Regions from separate parts of the Paenibacillus sp. FSL R7-0189 genome, predicted to be linked through region 2. Evidence: a T-box and tRNA genes for the amino acid it is inferred to sense, from the RefSeq annotation. Region 2 holds a T-box; the other holds one or more tRNA genes.
What was found. The T-box of region 2 lies ahead of trpS (tryptophan--tRNA ligase). A T-box ahead of a tRNA ligase gene usually reads a tRNA of that ligase, here a tRNA-Trp.

Region 1: it has a tRNA-Trp gene. The T-box ahead of trpS (tryptophan--tRNA ligase) is inferred to sense a tRNA for this amino acid. The anticodon was not compared.

Annotation. Positions count from the first base shown of each region.
Region 1 is NZ_CP150223.1:3,336,411-3,346,810, reverse strand. Features, by position in the region: gene MKY63_RS14645 (ADP-ribosylglycohydrolase family protein) at 1-70, opposite strand, end outside; gene MKY63_RS14640 (nucleoside hydrolase) at 74-1,030, opposite strand; gene MKY63_RS14635 (ABC transporter permease) at 1,071-2,009, opposite strand; gene MKY63_RS14630 (ABC transporter permease) at 2,006-3,052, opposite strand; gene MKY63_RS14625 (ABC transporter ATP-binding protein) at 3,045-4,607, opposite strand; gene MKY63_RS14620 (BMP family ABC transporter substrate-binding protein) at 4,725-5,864, opposite strand; gene MKY63_RS14615 (AraC family transcriptional regulator) at 6,194-6,949, shown strand; tRNA gene MKY63_RS14610 (tRNA-Leu) at 7,087-7,165, opposite strand; tRNA gene MKY63_RS14605 (tRNA-Cys) at 7,180-7,253, opposite strand; tRNA gene MKY63_RS14600 (tRNA-Gly) at 7,264-7,338, opposite strand; tRNA gene MKY63_RS14595 (tRNA-Gln) at 7,345-7,419, opposite strand; tRNA gene MKY63_RS14590 (tRNA-His) at 7,438-7,513, opposite strand; tRNA gene MKY63_RS14585 (tRNA-His) at 7,557-7,632, opposite strand; tRNA gene MKY63_RS14580 (tRNA-Trp) at 7,656-7,729, opposite strand; tRNA gene MKY63_RS14575 (tRNA-Tyr) at 7,736-7,821, opposite strand; tRNA gene MKY63_RS14570 (tRNA-Thr) at 7,827-7,902, opposite strand; tRNA gene MKY63_RS14565 (tRNA-Phe) at 7,931-8,006, opposite strand; tRNA gene MKY63_RS14560 (tRNA-Asp) at 8,017-8,094, opposite strand; tRNA gene MKY63_RS14555 (tRNA-Met) at 8,120-8,196, opposite strand; tRNA gene MKY63_RS14550 (tRNA-Val) at 8,214-8,289, opposite strand; tRNA gene MKY63_RS14545 (tRNA-Glu) at 8,345-8,419, opposite strand; tRNA gene MKY63_RS14540 (tRNA-Ser) at 8,438-8,530, opposite strand; tRNA gene MKY63_RS14535 (tRNA-Asn) at 8,534-8,609, opposite strand; rRNA gene MKY63_RS14530 (23S ribosomal RNA) at 8,671-10,400, opposite strand, start outside.
Region 2 is NZ_CP150223.1:6,409,106-6,419,505, forward strand. Features, by position in the region: gene MKY63_RS28210 (DUF4179 domain-containing protein) at 172-1,293, opposite strand; gene MKY63_RS28215 (sigma-70 family RNA polymerase sigma factor) at 1,286-1,822, opposite strand; gene MKY63_RS28220 (winged helix-turn-helix transcriptional regulator) at 2,046-2,429, shown strand; gene MKY63_RS28225 (hypothetical protein) at 2,580-3,005, opposite strand; T-box leader at 3,203-3,485, shown strand; gene trpS (tryptophan--tRNA ligase) at 3,590-4,585, shown strand; gene MKY63_RS28235 (aminopeptidase) at 4,654-5,886, opposite strand; gene MKY63_RS28240 (hypothetical protein) at 5,991-6,449, opposite strand; gene MKY63_RS28245 (hypothetical protein) at 6,553-6,900, opposite strand; gene MKY63_RS28250 (VanZ family protein) at 7,053-8,189, shown strand; gene MKY63_RS28255 (serine hydrolase) at 8,277-9,716, shown strand; gene MKY63_RS28260 (exodeoxyribonuclease III) at 9,784-10,400, opposite strand, start outside.

The DNA of each region.
Region 1 (10,400 bases), 3.1 Mb from region 2:
CGCAACCTTCTTCTCCACGCTGAGCAATTTCAAACTGCACGGTCTCTTGAAGTCTCTCCCATCCTGCCATAGGCTACTTCCCTTCAGCCGCTAGCAGCAGCTCTTGATCAAGCTTTTCCAGTGAATCAAAGATCAGCTTCATAAATGCTTCCCGGTCAACTCCCACCAATACTTGCACATTCGCTGGACGATCCGTCTTCTTCCGTCTGTCTGCAACTGTCATTCCCCGCGTCAGCTTGCCTTCTGTCTCCACCGTTACATATAGATGCTCAAATTCAAATAGTTCCGGATGCAGCAGCCAGGCAACAGCACATGGATCATGCAGCGCACTGCCGACATAGCCCATTTTTTTACCGTAAATCGAATAGAAATCCAGCAATTCTCCGACCATTGTAGACACTGGTCCCCGCTCTTTCAATGCTAGGATCTCATCTTCAAAAATAGCAGCCTTATCGGTCACATCCAGACCACTCATTGTGATCGGAATCCCCGACTCAAACACAATACGGGCTGCTTCAGGATCTACATAGATATTAAACTCCGCAGTAGAGGTGACATTCCCATAAGAGATACCTCCGCCCATCAGTGAGATTTTTTCAATTCTGTCTTTAATCTCTGGATAAGCCGTGATTAGCAGTGCGATATTTGTTAAAGGAGCCATCGGCACGAGCGTAATCTTCTCCTCTGAAGAACGGATGATATTCAGCATAAACTCCACAGCACCCTGCTCTACAGGGCGGAATTTACTTGGGGGCAAAAGCGGCCCATCCATGCCCGATTCACCATGCGCTTCCTCACCTGTAACAAGCTTGCCGAACAGTGGGCCAGCAGCCCCTTTAGCTACAGGAATGTCAGCATTCACGAAGCTGATCACCTTCAGGGCGTTTTCCGTGATTTTATCTAAAATTTGGTTTCCACCAACCGTTGTAATCCCGCGCAGATCTAACTTCTCCGAATTTGCTATGGCAAGCAGTATCGCTATTGCGTCATCATGCCCTGGATCGCAGTCAATAATAATAGGTGTTGGCATAGTTACTCACTCCTTGTCTGTGTATCAATCATTTCAATCGCTATTTAACTAGCGGGCTTTTAAGTTTTTTATTCTTTTTTCGTGTCTCAGATACTGCGTAGATCACAAGTCCAATTACTGTGGCTACATAAGGTAGAGTAGCGATTAGCTCCGCAGGAATCTTCAACACCTGTAGAGCATTCGACAATGCATCTGCAGTACCAAATAATAAAGAGGTCAGCGCCGTGCCTACGGTCGTACTTCTTCCCATCGACTCAGCGGCAATGGCAATCCAGCCCCGGCCAGCGATCATATCGCGGGTAAACAGTGACAAATACCCCATCGACATATAAGCACCGCCTAAACCGGCAAAAAATCCGCTAAGCAGCAAAGCCATATACTGTATTTTCACAACACTTACACCCACGGATTGAGCCGCATGTGGATTTTCGCCCACTGAACGAATGCGCAGTCCAAGCGGTGTACGATTTAATAGATAGTAGACAACAAACACAGCCAATATAGAAACATACGTCAGAATGTGATGCCCCGATAAAATAGGTCCAAGCACCGGGATATCCTTCAACAAAGGAATCTGGACACTAGGCAAAACTTTACTCGCCAGAGAAGTGGAAGAACCCTTGTCGCCACTAAGCAGATAGAGGATAAACACAGTTCCTCCCGAAGCGAACATATTAATGGCCACACCCCCGAGAATGATATGTGTTTTGAATTTCAGGGTGAAAAAAGCTAATATTCCAGCGATCAATGTTCCAGACAGCACCGCCCCAAGCAGACCTACCCACGCGCTATGCGTATAGCTGCTTATGATGACACCCGCTAAAGCGGCAACAAGCATGATGCCCTCCATCCCAATGTTAATGATCCCTGCACGGTTGGAGATGAGTGCGCCGAGCGCGGCGAACAGAATCGGAGTCGTCACGCGAAGGACAGAGAACGCAAAGTCAGTTGTAAAAATTACATCAAACAAACTATTCACGCTTCCTTCGCCTCCTTCAAGAGCATCCGATTTTTCCAGAACTTCAGAAATTGCTCAGCCGAAATCAGAAGAATGATAATTGCCTGTATAATTGAGATCATCTCTGAAGGTACATCAGACAGTCGCGACATCATGTCAGCCCCAATTCGAATGTACGCTAGGAACAATGCAGAGCCGATTACGGACAGCGGATTATTTTTGGCTAACATCGCTACAAGGGCACCATCCAAACCATAACCAGGCAGTGACGTCCATTGGAAACGGTTATACATCCCCAGCACTTCTACGGAACCCCCCATACCTGCGATAAAACCTGCAATCAAGTGAACGAGAATAATAACCTTGGCTGTCTTCATACCGGAATAACGGGCAAAGTCCCGGTTGATGCCTGTCATGCGCAGCTCATATCCCCATTTCGTTTTGTATAGGAATAGATGAGCTGCAATAATAAGCACGATAACGATAATAAGACCGGTATGAATCCGGGTGCCCGAGACCATTTTACTCAGCAGTGCCGTTTTCTCGAATTTGTAGGATACATTGGCAAAAGCTTTAGCATCACGTAGATGATAGTTCAGTAGGTATAGCCCTACTCCGAACAAAATATTATTGAACATTAAGGATGTAACCAACTCATTAGCATTCCATTTTGCCTTCAGAATACCAGGTATTGCCGAGAGCAAGGCTCCAACAATTGAACCTGCAGCAATAGCTACCATCGGATGCAGCCAGCCGTCCAACGTTAAATGAATAGCCAATACGGAAGTTACAACACCGGAGAAATAGAAAATCCCTTCAGCTCCCAGGTTGAACATATTGGCTCGAAACAACAAGGATACTGCCAACCCAGTGAACATGAGCGGAATCGCCATCTCAATCACATTACCAATATGACCTTTACTGGATAACGGCTCTAATAGGAATATACCAATCGTCTTCACAGGCTGATTACTGACCAAAGAGATGATCAGAAAGGCAATAGCGAGTGCAATAACGATTACCGCCGATGTCCGAATGTACTCAAAATATTTAACTTTAAACATGATTTACGGCCCTCCCGATGTGCTCCTCGTCCTGTCGATGAATCCCCAGCATATAAAGACCTAATTCTTCCTCACTAACCTTAGATGGCTCCTCGAAAAAGGCAACAATCTTACCCTCGTACATCACTAACAGACTATCGCTGATCTCCAAGATCTCATTCAAATCTGCCGACACTAACAAAATCGCGCAATCGTCTGAACGTAATTCCAACAACTTTTGATGTATAAACTGGGCTGCGCCTATATCCACACCCCGTGTCGGCTGTTCTGCAATAAGCAGCTGCGGTTCAGTCGAACACTCTCTAGCTACGACTACCTTCTGCATGTTACCACCTGACAACATTCCTATGGGCTGAGAAGGTCCTGAACAGCGGACTTTAAATTCCTCTACAAGGGATACTGCTAGCTTGGCAATTCGTGAGCCATTCAAAAAAAGACCTTTATTCATTGCTTTTGTACGATACTGAGTAGATAGCAGATTATCAGCTATGCTTGCCTCACTAGCGATCCCTTGCCGCATCCGATCCTCCGGTATATAGGAAACGCCTAGCTTACGAATATCCAAAATATCCGATTCACGGATATCCTTTCCCTTCACTAGTACAGAGCCCTGACTTGAGACACCTCTCAAGCTACCTGTAAGAGCTTCAATGAGCTGTGTCTGCCCGTTGCCTTCTACACCAGCAATCCCAACGATCTGCCCACCACGTACCGCAAAATTGATATCCGACAATAATGCTTTGCCATCTGCATCATTCACACTGAGTCCCTGCACCGTTAGTACTGGCTCACTAACAGCCAGAATCTCTTTGTCATATTTCAGCACGACGTCTCTGCCGACCATTAGTCGCGAGATTTCCTGTTCTGTCACATCCTGTGTTTGAAAAACACCTTCACTACGGCCGCTGCGCATAATCGTAATTCTGTCGCAAATCGCTTTGACTTCCTTTAATTTGTGCGAAATAAAAACTATCGTATGACCCTGTTCCCTTAATTGCTTAAGCTCGCGGAACAATTCCTCTGTTTCCTGTGGAGTCAACACCGCAGTCGGCTCATCAAGCACCAGAATTTTCGCACCACGCAGCAGCGCCTTAAGAATCTCAACCTTTTGCTTCATCCCAACTGTAAGATCCTCTACTTTTGCTTTAGGATCCACGGCCAGATTGTATTTCCTTGCGGTCTCTTCCGTCATGCGCACAGCCTCGGCATAATTAATGCCAACTCCTCTGCGCGGCTCCATACCCAGCACCATATTCTCTGCCACCGTAAACGAAGGTACCAACATGAAATGCTGGTGGACCATGCCGATGCCTCTATCAATGGCGTCCTGAGCGGATTGCAGCTTCACTTTTTCACCCTTGATATAGATCTCGCCTTCACTTGGCTCTTCCATGCCGAACATAATTTTCATTAAAGTCGATTTACCAGCACCGTTCTCACCTGCAATCGCATGTATTTCTCCCTCACGTAAAGAAAAATGCACGTCTTTATTTGCAACGACGCCATTGGGATATACCTTGGTAATTCCCCGCATTTCCAGCAGAGCTTTGTACATAGGTCTCAACGCCTTTCAACTTGGAGGTCTGCAAAAATATACAGCTGGAATTCCCCTGACTAGAAGAATCTCCAACTGTAGGTTTATCTCTATAGAGCTGATCTTAAGATTTAAAGCTTAAGGCTTAACTGCGTTACGAATAGCTTCTACCTCTGCAGTTTCCATCCCCATCGCATTATCCACTTTAATTTCTTTATTGATCAGCTTTTGCTTCACTTCTTCAACCTTGGCCTGAAGATCAGCCGGGAATACATTTTTATAAATATCATTCTCAGCAATACCTACACCATCATCTACAAAGCTCAACACATCACGTTTGCCCATTTCTAGCGTACCCTCTTGCAATCTCTTCACTGCACCTAGAATAGCCGTATCAATCTTTTTAATAGATGAAGTAACGATTAGATTTGCTTTTTCACTATCCGTATCGTTAATCAACATTGCCTGATCGGAGTCTACACCGATTGCATATTTTTTCTTCTCTTTAGCTGCGTCAAAGATCCCAAGACCTGTACCCCCAGCCACGTTAAAAATAACATCCACACCGGAGTTATATTGAATTAGAGACAGTTCCTTACCTTTTGCCGGGTTAACAAAATCACCAGCGTACGACACAGCCACTTTTACATCAGGATCAACATACTGAGCACCTTGAATGTAGCCGACCAAGAAAGCATTAATCCCCGGAATATCCATACCGCCCACAAACCCAATCACATTCTCAGGGGTAGCATTCGGCATATCCGATTGTGTAGCTAATGCTGCTACGGCACCTGCCAAGAAAGATACTTCATTTGTCGCATAAGACATGTTGTACATGTTATCTGGTGCTTCATCGATGTCGGTATCATAATTAATGAATTTTTTGTCTGGATACAATTCTGCCGTTGCATTAAACATCTCTGTAATTTCAGAACCGCCAGAAATAATTACATCCCAATCCTCGGAAGCGATATCGTTAAATGTAGGCTCCCATTTCGTTTTATCAACGCCCATTTCAACAACCTTTGTTACTGCACCTAGTTCATTCTTAACCTTTTGCAAGCCGTTATTAGCGGAATCAAAAAATGATTTATCCCCAAGTGTCCCCGGAATCAGCAATACAACCTTGAGTTTATCCCCTGAACCTTTTTCTCCACCCTCAGCAGCGTTTGATCCAGTATTCGCAGAAGAACCGTTATTGGACGTGTTATTCCCACATGCTGTGACCAGAACCATCACCATTAATAACAACAAAGAAAGAACTTTTTTATTCATTACTCTATTCCACCCCTAATTTTAGTTGGTTAGTAATCCGGCAGAATCCCCATCTTCACCCATTGTATAATTCACGGTTCAAATGGAAATTCTCTTTTTTCCAAATAAAGTATCATTAAAAGTAATAAATTTAACGTTTAGGCTCAAAAATAGCAATAAAAATACCATTATTATTAATAATCCGCTTTATTTCCGAACGAGATGGCCAGTCAGGTTGCGAACTTTCGGATTTATTGATACGATCATAACAAATATTATTAAAAATAATTATATGATTTCGGTCATAGTTTTGTACGATTCGGCTAAAACATAAGTATTGGAGGATCATCATGGATCGTGTTCTATATATTGTAAGTGCCACACATGAGCTAAATACTTATATCCCTCCACACCAGCATGAATGCTACGAACTGGTCTATTATTTACAGGGGGTAGGGACAACCAATGTTGGCCCACGAAGTTACCATTTTCGCTCCTCTTCTTTCGCGCTTGTGCCACCCAATCATAAACATGACGAGCACCACCGTGAGGATGCAAATGTATTATTTGTAGGCTTCCACTCGGTACACCCTAATATGAGTAATCTGCTCGGCGTATATGAAGATGATAAAGATCAGACCGTTCTTCAAATCCTGCTGCGAATGAAAGCAGAGTTTACACGTAAGCAAGACGGATTCTCTGAGCTTCTAAACCTACAAATGAGCGAGATTACCGTCCATCTTATGAGGCTTCTTAGTGCCTCTGGATATCAATCCCCAACAGAAGATCGAGTACAATATGTCCTTAATTATATGAATGAGCATTATCGCCATAAATTGTCCGTCGAAACACTATCAGAAATGTCCGGATATAGCTACGATCGTTTTCGCCATCTATTTAAAGAACGTTTCGGGTCCTCACCCCTGCGGTATTTGCTGTTAAAACGCCTGGAGTATGCAAAATCTCTATTACGTCATACTCAGATGCAAATCTCTGAAGTATCTGCTGCTGCAGGTTTTGTGAACGATGCCCAATTCTGCAATATGTTTAAACGAGAAATAGGTCATACCCCGCGAGCATTCCGCATTAATAATCAATCAGGTTAATCACTAATCAGATTAAAAAAAGCCGTTGAAATAGAGAAACTCCTCTATTCAACGGCTTAATCCTGTAAAACTAAGAACATAAAGAAAAAAGGTTAGTAAGATTGCTTATAAAAGCAATCTTACTAACCTTTTTAAGATACCGGCGAGAGGACTCGAACCTCCACGGTTTCCCACTCGATTTTGAGTCGAGCGCGTCTGCCATTCCGCCACGCCGGCACATATGAACTAAATGGAGGCGCCACCCAGATTTGAACTGGGGATAAAGCTTTTGCAGAGCTTTGCCTTACCACTTGGCTATGGCGCCATGTAAATTTTGGAGCGGACGACGGGAATCGAACCCGCGACCCTCGCCTTGGCAAGGCGATGCTCTACCGCTGAGCCACGTCCGCATAAAATGGCTGGGGATATAGGATTCGAACCTATGAGTGACGGAGTCAAAGTCCGTTGCCTTACCGCTTGGCTAATCCCCAATAACATTTTAAAGTAAATGGGGCGACTGATGGGTCTCGAACCCACGAATGCCGGAACCACAATCCGGTGCGTTAACCCCTTCGCCACAGTCGCCATATTAAGTTGATATTGTCGCCATTATTCATTTTAAAGAAAATGGGGCGGCCGATGGGTCTCGAACCCACGAATGCCGGAACCACAATCCGGTGCGTTAACCCCTTCGCCACGGCCGCCATATTAAACTTTAGAAAAAACTTGGCAGGGGCAGCAGGAATTGAACCCACACCAACGGTTTTGGAGACCGTTGTTCTACCTTTAAACTATGCCCCTAAAAACTGGTGGAGGATGATGGATTCGAACCACCGAACACTTACGTGAGCAGATTTACAGTCTGATGCGTTTGGCCACTTCGCTAATCCTCCAAGGATGGTGCCGGCGAGAGGACTTGAACCCCCAACCTACTGATTACAAGTCAGTTGCTCTACCAATTGAGCTACACCGGCATGGCACTCATTCTTTTGTGATGATAAATGGTGGCTCGGGACGGAATCGAACCGCCGACACGAGGATTTTCAGTCCTCTGCTCTACCGACTGAGCTACCGAGCCATGATGAAAATGGCGGAACCGACGGGATTCGAACCCGCGATCTCCTGCGTGACAGGCAGGCATGTTAGGCCAACTACACCACGGTTCCAAAAGATATAATTGCTTAAGTTAATTGGTTGCGGGGGCAGGATTTGAACCTGCGGCCTTCGGGTTATGAGCCCGACGAGCTACCGGGCTGCTCCACCCCGCGTCAGTAAAAATATGTTATGGTGGAGGCTGAGGGGATCGAACCCCCGACCCTCTGCTTGTAAGGCAGATGCTCTCCCAGCTGAGCTAAGCCTCCATAAACAACAATTGTTATTGTACCAAAGTCCACTAGGATAAATCAAGTGAAAATTTGGTGACCCGTATGGGATTCGAACCCATGTTACCTCCGTGAAAGGGAGGTGTCTTAACCCCTTGACCAACGGGCCATACTAATTAAAAATTTGTGGCGGAGAGAGAGGGATTCGAACCCTCGAGACGCTTGTGGCGCCTACACGATTTCCAATCGTGCTCCTTCGGCCAAACTCGGACACCTCTCCATATGGCTCCCCGAACAGGACTCGAACCTGTGACAACTCGATTAACAGTCGAGTGCTCTACCAACTGAGCTATCAGGGAATATTCATACCAGGCTTAATCGCCTGAAAACTGAATCCGAAACGAATCTGCATTCTAAGTATAGGATAAGCCCTCGACCGATTAGTATTGGTCAGCTCCATGCATTGCTGCACTTCCACCTCCAACCTATCTACCTCGTCGTCTTCAAGGGGTCTTACTAATTGGGAAATCTCATCTTGAGGGGGGCTTCACGCTTAGATGCTTTCAGCGCTTATCCCGTCCGTACGTAGCTACCCAGCCATGCTCCTGGCGGAACAACTGGTGCACCAGCGGTACGTCCATCCCGGTCCTCTCGTACTAAGGACAGCTCCTCTCAAATTTCCTGCGCCCACGACAGATAGGGACCGAACTGTCTCACGACGTTCTGAACCCAGCTCGCGTACCGCTTTAATGGGCGAACAGCCCAACCCTTGGGACCTACTTCAGCCCCAGGATGCGATGAGCCGACATCGAGGTGCCAAACCTCCCCGTCGATGTGGACTCTTGGGGGAGATAAGCCTGTTATCCCCAGGGTAGCTTTTATCCGTTGAGCGATGGCCCTTCCATGCGGTACCACCGGATCACTAAGTCCGACTTTCGTCCCTGCTCGACTTGTAGGTCTCGCAGTCAAGCTCCCTTATGCCTTTGCACTCTGCGAATGATTTCCAACCATTCTGAGGGAACCTTGGAACGCCTCCGTTACTCTTTAGGAGGCGACCGCCCCAGTCAAACTGCCCGCCTGACACGGTCCCCGTACCCGATTAGGGCACTAGGTTAGAACCTAGATACGATCAGGGTGGTATCCCAACGGCGCCTCCACCGAAGCTTGCGCTCCGATTTCTACGGCTCCCACCTATCCTGTACAGATCGTACCCAAATTCAATATCAAGCTGCAGTAAAGCTCCATGGGGTCTTTCCGTCTTGTCGCGGGTAACCTGCATCTTCACAGGTATTAAAATTTCACCGGATCTCTCGTTGAGACAGCGCCCAAGTCGTTACGCCATTCGTGCGGGTCAGAATTTACCTGACAAGGAATTTCGCTACCTTAGGACCGTTATAGTTACGGCCGCCGTTTACTGGGGCTTCGGTTCATAGCTTCGGGTTACCCCTAACCACTCCCCTTAACCTTCCAGCACCGGGCAGGCGTCAGCCCGTATACTTCGCCTTGCGGCTTCGCACAGACCTGTGTTTTTGCTAAACAGTCGCTTGGGCCTTTTCACTGCGGCCCCCTCGTGCTATTCACACTACCGGGGCACCCCTTCTCCCGAAGTTACGGGGTCATTTTGCCGAGTTCCTTAACGAGAGTTCTTCCGCGCGCCTTAGAATTCTCTTCTCGCCTACCTGTGTCGGTTTGCGGTACGGGCACCTTCTCCTGGCTAGAGGCTTTTCTTGGCAGTGTGAGATCATGACCTTCGCTACTATAATTTTCGCTCCCCATCACAGCCCAGCCTTAATGATGTGCGGATTTGCCTACACATCAGCCTCACTGCTTAGACGGACATCCATCAGTCCGCGTCACTACCCTCCTGCGTCACCCCATCGCTCATAGCGGATTACGGTGGTACAGTAATTTCAAACTGTTGTCCTTCGACTACGCCTTTCGGCCTCGCCTTAGGTCCCGACTTACCCTGAGCGGACGAGCCTTCCTCAGGAAACCTTGGGCTTTCGGCGGATCAGATTCTCACTGATCTTTTCGTTACTCATACCGGCATTCTCACTTGTGTAGTGTCCAGCGCTCTTTTCAGTACACCTTCAACCCCTACACAACGCTCCCCTACCCCAGATACATAGTATCTAGCCATAGCTTCGGTG
Region 2 (10,400 bases):
TAGTCCCGATAGGAGCATTAGGAGTTTGTTCTCATTAACAAGTGATGCGTTTGGTGTTAATGGTAACTCACAAAGTTAGTATAATGTCCCAACAATAACAAAAAGGCCGCAACCAGCGGCCTTTTTCTATATTACGACTTCCAACGCATATTCACTAATATCGCTTACCGCTCATTTTTTCAGAATATCAATATACTCTTCTTTCTCTCGATCTGCCCCCGCACTAAGCTTCAAACGCAGTGACTTCGGGTGATCCAACACATTACTGCTGAAGTAACTTATAAATCCATCATCAGCTCCACTACCAGAATTCGGATTAATTTTAATGTCGTGCTTCCCAACCTGCGCAGTTAATTCATAGGGGAGCTTTTGAAACAGTTCATTTCGGACGATCCAATCCGTTTGCAATTCCTCATTTATCGTATATTTGAGCGCTATGCTTAACGGAGAAAGCTCGACTTCGGCTAGTTTTACTTCCTGTCCGTCAATTTTGAAAGGGTGGTCCACAACTAACGTCTCCGTCTTCAGCTCCCAAAACTTAGGATCAATAGAGAAGTTTACTTTTAAACGATCAGAATACCGCATGTCAGATAAAACCGTTCCTGTTTTCGGTTTACTTAACATTCCCGGGTCTACAGAGGCAATCTGAAAATCCGCCACTACGTCTGTTGGCCTTGGTTTATTTCGGTCCAGTGAAAATACAGTTTTGCCGAGCCAAGTATATATGGTTCCCTCTGCGTGTGCTCCCATTCCGCCTCTATTCCCATTCTCCTCCATTACATCTCGTCCAGTTTCAGCATCTGTCAGCTTCACACTATTTACACTGTACACTTCCTGACCATCACTTGTTGTTCCTGTATACAGCAGCATGATTTTGTTTTCATCAGCAAGCACAGCATTCAGAGTAATTTTATATCCATTTGATTCAGCACTCTTATTAACGATTTGTACATAATCATTCCGGATTGCAGACTCTAAAGTAAGAGCATCAATATCAGCTGCAGCCAATGTTTTAAAAGGCTCCAACACGCCCCAATCGAACGTTTCAGCACTCGAAGTCCCTTGCTGTGGCATCAGCTGGGTTGGATTGAAGAACAGCAGGCCCGCTATCATCACTGCAGCCGCCAGCACAGACATCGCGCTTTTTGTGAACATTAACCTTCTGCCACGTTTCTTGCCTAATTCCAAGCCTGCTTGGATCGCATAGATTTGAGCGGCTGCATTCTCTATTTTTTGTTCTTGTGGGATACGTTCGGCATCGCTTAACATGGCAAGCTCCTCTTGACTACTCATTGTTCCATTCACCCCGATTCTTTATGATGGTTCGCAACTGCTTGAGCCCTTTATGTTGCCAAGTCTTAACCGTTCCCTCGGGTTTATTCATAATGTTAGCGATCTCAGTCAAGGTCATATCGTTGTAGTATTTTAGCAGCAGCACATGGCGATACTTGGGCTTAACCTGCTCAAGTGCCCACAACATTTCCATCCTATGATGGCCAATATGTGTGACCTGTTCTCCTATTCTTTCATCTACCAGCGGCATGGAACGTTTTCTTCGTCTTTGTTCATCTATACAGACATAAATTAGAATTCGAATAATCCATGATTTGAATGCTTTGGGGTCCTTTAATGTTTTTCTTTTAATCCAGGCCCGGCAAGTCATTTCCTGCATCGCTTCCAGCGCATCGTTTCGGTTCCGCAAGTAACTATAAGCAATACTGTACAGTTGTTCTCTATGTACCAATATCGAATCGTAAAAATCCGTCTCGCTCCGAGTATCAAGAATCGTTACTTTTTTCATTTCTGCATTAGTCATCGTCATGTCCTTCCTTAGCCTCCCCTCTTCAACCTTTCATAGATTAAGACGGGGGAGGTATAGAAACGGTTTTTGTTTCGTTTAACTTTTTTGCCAAAAGCTCTCTAAATTATAGCATTCTATAAAAATTGAACGAAAAATGTTATGATAGGTTAAATTGGACATAATCAATAGTACGCACTTAAAAGTGCCATAGGTACTAAAAAGTACCCATACCATGGAGGTTATCATGACAACAACACCAACAACAACTGTCAAGAAAAAATACAATATTTCTGTTGAAGCCACACTAGAGGTCATCGGAGGGAAATGGAAATGCGTAATTCTATGTCATTTAACTCATGGCAAAAAACGCACCTCCGAGTTAAAACAGTTGATGCCCGGCATTACTCAAAAAATGTTAACCCAGCAGCTACGCGAGCTTGAGGCAGATGGAATCATCAACCGAATTGTTTATAATCAGGTTCCACCAAAAGTAGAATACGAGCTTAGTGAATATGGTGATAGTTTAAGCGATATTTTGACTGCATTATGTAATTGGGGAGAACAACATATCATTAAGCAATTCGGCGATAAATACGCTGTTTTAGAGGATAACATTTTAAATAAATAAACCGCTCTATCAAGGGTATGGTTGGATATTTATGCTGCGAGAGTTGCACTTCAATTATACGTTCATGAAAAAAGGACAGCTGAATCAGATCGATTCAACTGTCCAAAGCTTTGATTCACCCGTCCCTTGAATGGCGCATAGGAACATAACTTAAATTACGCCCTCTCCTCCAATAGCAGTTGCTGTGAATGATATGGGTCCAAATAGATTTATAGGCAAGTTGCTATCATTCTGAATTACCAATTCATAGTTGTGGACTCCAATATAAGCACCATCAACCCACTGAGCACTTAATTGAATATCAGTAATAGTAGTAAAACGATAAAAGGATCTATAAATATCGACTCCAGCTCGTCGGATGATAACAAGAAATTGGCTATTAGCAAGTGCAGTAAGACTAAAACTACCATTTAACTCGACTCTACTGGAGAAAGAAGCCGGATTAGCCGGACTAATATTTACTTGCGCTGTGGCTAGACCCGCTCCAGCTCCAGGAATCCCTGCAACCGTTATAGCTGTAGTAAACGGATCTAACGGGATTTTTGCCTGTGACCCATAACTTATTATTGTCGCCATTTATCATCACTCCATTTCAAGGTTATAGAGTAGTATATTGTGAATCCGCAATGATAGATTGGACTAAATTCCTGATGATTATATACATTTAAGGTATACTTTGCTAGATCATATAAACCTAGATACCTTGTCAATCACCATACGATTTCCACTCATTGACAACACCCCTGTTCAGAATTACAATAATTCACATATCATGAACAACGATGACAAAGGGTAAGTAGACAGACGAACATGGTCTTCAGAGAGCCGGTGGTAGGTGCGAACCGGTGACCAGCGTATGCTCGAATGGCCTTTATAGTTGTTTTTCCGAACTATCTTAATGGATGCAGTAGGGAAAACCGGGGTTCCCGCCGTTATCAAGGGACCTGTATCGAGAATTAATTCAACCTCTCCGTACAGGTAAGAGAAGATCGAAAGCCAAGAATCGTAAGGTGACACGATCATTTAAGGTGGTACCACGACAACTTCGTCCTTATTGGATGAGGTTTTTTTGTCATTTAAAGGAGGTGATGGCCATGGATGATGGCTGGTGGTGGCGACTCGAGTGTAACCAAATGCTAAATAACAGGAGGAATTTTTATATGATGAACGAACGTGTCTTAACTGGAGATCGAGTGACTGGAAAGCTTCACCTTGGCCATTACGCCGGCAGCTTGCAGACCCGAGTAGCCCTTCAGGAGCAATATGAAACTTTTGTGTTTTTAGCGGATATTCAAGCCCTAACGACCCATTTTGATCGTCCGCAGCTGCTGGGTCAAAATCTGCATGAGATCACACTGGACTATTTATCTGCGGGTATAAATCCGGAGAAAACAACTATATTTATTCAATCGATGATCCCTGAAATCGCAGAGCTGACCATCTTGTTCTCTATGTTTGTTACTGTGAATTCTTTACGGCATAATCCCACGATTAAAGCCGAATCAAAAAATTCCAGCTTAGATGAATTGTATTACGGTTTTCTAGGTTATCCAGTTAGTCAGACTGCTGACATAACTTTTTGTAAAGCAACGATCATTCCTGTAGGAGAAGACCAGCTCCCCCATCTGGAATTAACCCGCAAAATCGTCCGCAGATTCAACGAGCTGTACAGCCCGATACTGGTGGAACCCAAAGCGCTGATCAGTGAGACGCCGAGACTTGTGGGTACGGATGGCAACGCTAAAATGAGTAAAAGCCTTGGCAATGCCATCGAGTTGGACTCCACTAAGGAAGAAATCACCTTCAAGATAAGAAAAGCCACAACCGATCCTGCGCGTGTGCATAAAAATGCTCCTGGACATCCAGATATCTGTCCTATTTTTGCTTATCATGGTGCTTTTCGCTCAGCGGGGGTAACCGAAATTCGTGAAGGCTGTGAGCGGGGTACCATGGGTTGTTCTGCTTGCAAACAGTTGATTTCGACAGCTCTAGATCAGCTTATAGAACCGATGCGAGAGCGACGTTCCTATTATGCTACTAAGCCCAAGCTTGTGCAGGAAATCTTAATCTCTGGAACACAGCATGCTCGCAGCATTGCTCAGGAAACAATGGCCGAAGTACGTGAGGCTATGAGTCTTAACTATTTTTCAATCTAAAAATGATATTTATAGGTACTCAAAAAAGCCGGAAGCTCATTGGAAGAGATCCGGCTTTTTTCTTCTCCTTACAACACCCAATTTCCCTTACGGAATACGGGTTCAATCGTGCCGTCCGCCAGCTCTCCGTCAATATCCAGCTCTGCTGAACCGATCATAAAATCGACATGAGTTAAGCTGACATTAGCTCCTCTAGCCACAAGTTCTTCGTTCGTAAGCTTTGTGCCGCCTTCAATATTTACAGGATAAGCACTTCCTAGCGCGAAATGGCAGGAGGCATTCTCATCAATCCCTGTATTGTAAAAAATGCGGTTCAAGCGAGAGATTGGAGAATCATGCTGCACTAAGGCTACTTCTCCTAGATAAGATGCACCTTCATCCGTTGCCAGCAGTGAGGTTAAATGCTCGCGTCCGGATTCAGCTTCATAAGCTACGACTTTCCCCTTTTCAAAAGTGAATGAAAGTCCTTCAACTAAACGTCCATTCAAATTAAGAGGGAGCGTGCTTCTAACTGTGCCATTCACTCCAGTACGATGGGGCATGGAATAAATTTCTTCCGTTGGCATATTAGCAACAAAATAAACACCTTTATCATTCTCACCGCCACCCCCGCGCCATAAATGGCCTTCCGGAAGCTCTACATGCAAATCCGTTCCCGGAGCACGGTAATGCAGGCTTTTATAACGTTTAGCGTTCATTCTATCCTGACTTTCTTTCAACTGACCAATATGCTCTCTCCAAGCAGCTACCGGATCATCGCTGCCCACACGATTCATCTGGAATACAGCTTCCCACATCGCCTCTACCCGTTCTTCTTCAGGAAGATCGGCAAAAACCTTGTTCGCCCAAGCACGTGTTGGCGCTTTGACCAGAGACCAGCTGATTTTGCTGTTCCGAGTATATTTGGAGTAGTTCTTGCGAGCAATAGCTGCTGCTTTGACTGCTCTAGATACCTTAGAAGAATCAATGCCATTAAACAGTTCCGGATCAGGTACTTTAATATGTAAGATGGCACCATTTTCTTCCGCGAATTTCTCCATCATCTCAGCCTGCCACTGTGGATAGTAATCGAAAGAATCCTCTGGGGCTTTTTCATAACGGATCCGTGTAGTTGCTTCATCGTCCCAGTCAACAATTACATATTTAGCTCCCGCTTCATAGGCTTTCGCTACAATCAAGCGAGTAAGTTCTGCGGTTTCTATCGGTGCATGTACCATAAGGACTTGTCCAGGCTGTACATTTACTCCTACTTTTACAACTAGGTTCGCGTATTTCTCCAGCATTACTTCAAAATCTTTCATGAATTCTCTTCCTCCATCTCTAGGGTTGCTATAAGCACTCGGTCAGCTTCACTTCTTATTTTAACGCAAAACGAGGATAGTTGCGATTCGATTTAGATTCTCAGTTACTTCACTTCAGGTATTTCCCCTGTATAGACACCTAGATCATTCTTATGAATCTCTACGTTGGACATTCCGATCTGCTTATCATTATGGTAAGCAATCACTATGATCTTGGTATCCTGAGGCTCATCTATTTGTTTATTATTTCCATCCATTGGACTCCAATAAATTTGATCTCCAGATTTGATTTTCAGCTCAAGACCTTTGTTATGCACCTTGTAGTCAGGGGGGTTCCATAACAATAAATTGCCGGACGTAACCTGTATCTTAATAACATTCGCCCCTTCAGCAGTTATAAGCATAGGTAATCCTGGAGCACTACTATCAGTCACCCTGTATTCCGCTGTTGGGAACATAACATCCGGTTTTACCTCAAGTGATTGATTATCATGCCGCAAGATAAACAAGAAAAAAAGTAAAATCGTTAAGCCCATGACGCCTCCGATGATTATTTTTTTCACTATTCAACCTCCCATCCACCCTAATACTGTAACATATTCCCTTAATCTGGACAGTTATCAGCCAAATAAAGCGGCTCCCACAAGGAACCGCTCACTTGAATCACTATTTTTTATCCACCTGCAGCAGTGTTACGGTCTTCAAAGTATAAGTATGCATGATTTTATCCTCTGAAATTACATTCAACTTGGTCAAGCTTGCCACCTTTGCCGGATCTGATTTGGAGAGCAAACGCCACACTTCAGGGTCCGATAAGGTCTCATATAACTTTGCATCATCATATTCTTTGCGGTTTTGCACGACCAGCTTCACTTTATAGCTGCCAATTTCAGTCTCGGTGGTTTCCTGCTCACTACAATAATTTAAAATATCCTGACGAAGCTCGGCCAATTCTTTTTCAATATCTTTTTGCTTTTGCTTGAGCCGATAATACTGCTGAACCTTTTTCTCCATCCACTTCACGCTCCTTCATAGACATATGTATGCCGGAAACGTTCGATAAATTAGTTGAGTTCCCTATCATAAAAACTTATAATGAGCCGGGGATAGCTAATTTCCAAGTAGAGTCAAATTTCTTATAAAAACAATTCCACGGCAGGTGACTTATGTTTCATTCGTACTTTTTTCCAATTTCGTATGCGTTCATGATGTTTCCAATAGCAGCGCTGTTCTTCACACTTCCTTTTCTTATCGTACAATACCGCAGACATGGCTATATACATAAGCTCAGAGCTTTAATCCTATATCTGCTGCTGCTCTATCTGATGAACGCTTATTTTCTTGTCTTGCTTCCTTTTCCATCCTCCCGGCACAATGCTGCACCTTCTGGGAGTATCGTCCAATTCATACCCCTTCAGTTTATTCAGGATATTGTGGATGGATCGTCGATCATCCCTGATCAAATCTCGACCTACTGGTCATTACTGCGTGAGCCTGCATTTTTACAGGTCATTTTTAACGTTGCATTGACCGTACCGTTTGGAATGTTTCTGGGCTATTATTTTCGTACACGCTGGGTCGTGTGCATTCTACTATCCTTTGCCTTTTCCCTGTCCTTTGAGATCACGCAGATTACAGGAATTTATGGTTTCTTCGATCATCCTTACCGTCTTTTTGATGTCGATGATCTCATTACCAACACAATCGGAGGGATTTTTGGATTTCGAATTTCCATTTGGATCTCCGGGCTATTGCCACGTATAGAACAACTGGATACAAACATTGACCGCTCTGCCAAAAGAGTCTCCTATACCCGCAGAGGAATAGCTTTTCTAATCGATAGTATGGTGTGGAGCATCGGGTTTGGGGTACTCTTCGGATTCGATATAAAAGCTGCCTTCTGGATTGTAACTGGTATTTACTTCATGCTTGTTCCGGCTCTCACGGGCGGACGGACCTTAGGGAAATGGATGGTGCGGATTCGGGTGAAGAGCAGCGGGAATCATGCTTTTTTCTGGGCTCTGATGCTCAGATATGGCCTGCTATATTGGTTGCTGCTTGGGATTCACGCTCTTTTGCTTGATTCCGCGCTTCTAGGGCATCTTTCCTCCGTATGGAATATGCTTATTCATCTGTTTGTTCTATTGATAGACTTGGCTTTCTTTATTCATTTAGTCATTAGTATATTCAAAAAAGAAACTCAGTTAATATATGAGAAACTAAGTCAAACTTCTCATGTTATTTCTTGGCCAGAGAAACGGCTCCAATCTGATGTATCCAGCAACAGCCCTGTAGAAAGCTAAACTAGTTATTTTTTAAAGGGTATTTTAACATTGGAAATTATTATAGAATTAGGAGGTGAGCATTCTCAAAATTTAGGAGATGAGCGTATGGAAACTACAAGCAGCTTGCGGTTATCTAGAAGTCTTCCAGAAGAACAGGGCATTTCATCAACCGCAATATCCAGCTTTATTAGTGCAGTAGAGGAACAAAATTTAGGCCTGCACAGCTTTATGCTACTTCGACATGGTTATGTGGTCTCTGAAGGCTGGTGGGCCCCTTACAGGTCCGATCTTCCGCATATGTTATTTTCACTTAGCAAAAGTTTCACCTCAACCGCAATCGGGTTTGCTGTTACAGAGAAACTCGTCACCCTCGATGATTCTGTCCTATCCTTTTTCCCTGAAGATGCTCCTGATCCAATCACAGACAATCTAACCAATATGACAATCAGACATCTATTGATGATGGGTACCGGACATGTCGTGGATACTATGGACACACTTCGCAAAAGTGCAGACGGGAATTGGGTGAAGGCTTTCTTCTCCGTCCCGGTCGAGAAACAACCAGGTACACATTTCCTATATAATACCGGTGCTACTTACATGCTGGCCGCGATCCTTCAGCGGGTTACTAGCCAAACACTGCTAGAATATTTAGAACCACGCCTCTTCGTTCCTCTGGGCATTCACAGCGCAACGTGGGAGTCTTGTCCACGCGGAATTAACACAGGGGGATTTGGCTTAAACATTACAACCGAGGATATCGCTAAATTCGGCCAGCTATACTTACAAAAAGGAATCTGGAATAATCAACGGGTTCTGCCTGAAAAGTGGATTAATGAGGCTACTTCCAAACATATTTCCAATGGCGAAGGCGATCATGACTGGGCAATGGGATATGGGTATCAGTTCTGGCAATGCCAGCACGGTGCCTACCGGGCAGATGGCGCCTTCGGTCAACTCTGTGTCGTGCTTCCGGAGCAAGATGCCGTAATTATTACTACTGCTGCATCAGACAGTATACAAGGAATGTTGAATGCTGTGTGGGAACATCTGCTTCCCGCGATGGAGCAAGCACCCTTGCCATTAGAGCCTGCTGCTTCTACCCACTTGGTTGAACAATTAAAGTATTTATCTATCCAACCGCCACAACTGCAGCCATCTTCATCACAAGAAGAACGAATAAACAGCTTAACCTATAAGCTCGATGACAACCAATTTGCCTTGGACACCTTCTCTATCTCTTTCAATAACAACGAAGCTGCAGTTACTTTACAATTTAAGACTGGAGAGGATTCTGTGATCTGTCTTGGTCGAGGGAAATGGCTCGAAAGCTTCGCACAGGTCATTGATGCTTCCATGAACCGAATCATGTCCAGCTTTACTTGGGTTGCTGATGATCAGCTACAGCTCACTTTATTGTTTATTGAAATGCCTTTTTGCATAACTCTTGAAATAATCTTACTAGAGAAGCAGCTAATTCTTAAACAAAAGTTTAATGTGAATATGGGACCGACTGAATTCCCTGAGATCATTGGCAGACTATAATTCTTAATGAATAAAAAAGGCCGCTTCGTCCTTTAAAGAGACTTAGCGGCCTTTTAAATATTCGATCCTAGTCAGTGAAATCAGCAAGCTTGAGGATGACCGGGCAATGATCGCTCCCCATAATGTGGCAATCAATTTGGGCATCCAGCAGATTAGGTGCAAGTCTAGAAGAAGCTAGGAAATAATCAATCCGCCAGCCTACATTCCGTTCTCTCACCTTCGGCATATAAGACCACCATGAATAAACGCCTTCAAGCTCTGGATGAAAATATCTAAAGGTATCTATGAAGCCGGACTCCAGCAGCGTACTCATTTTTCCTCTTTCTTCATCGGTAAAGCCAGAGTTTCCGCGGTTAGCTTTAGCATTTTTGATATCAATATCCTGATGGGCTACGTTCATATCGCCGCATACAACGACTGGTTTTAGCTTGTCCAGTTCCAGAAGGTAATTGCGGAAGCGGTACTCCCATTCCATTCTGTAATCCAATCTAGCCAGATCTCGTTTGGCATTTGGTGTATAAACATTCACTAGATAAAAATGTTCGAACTCCAGCGTAATAATCCGGCCTTCCGCTTCTTCATCCTCTTCCATTCCGTATCTCGCAGAGATCGGCTTGATTTTGGTGAATATAGCTGTGCCTGAATACCCTTTTTTCACTGCATAATTCCAATATTGATTGTATT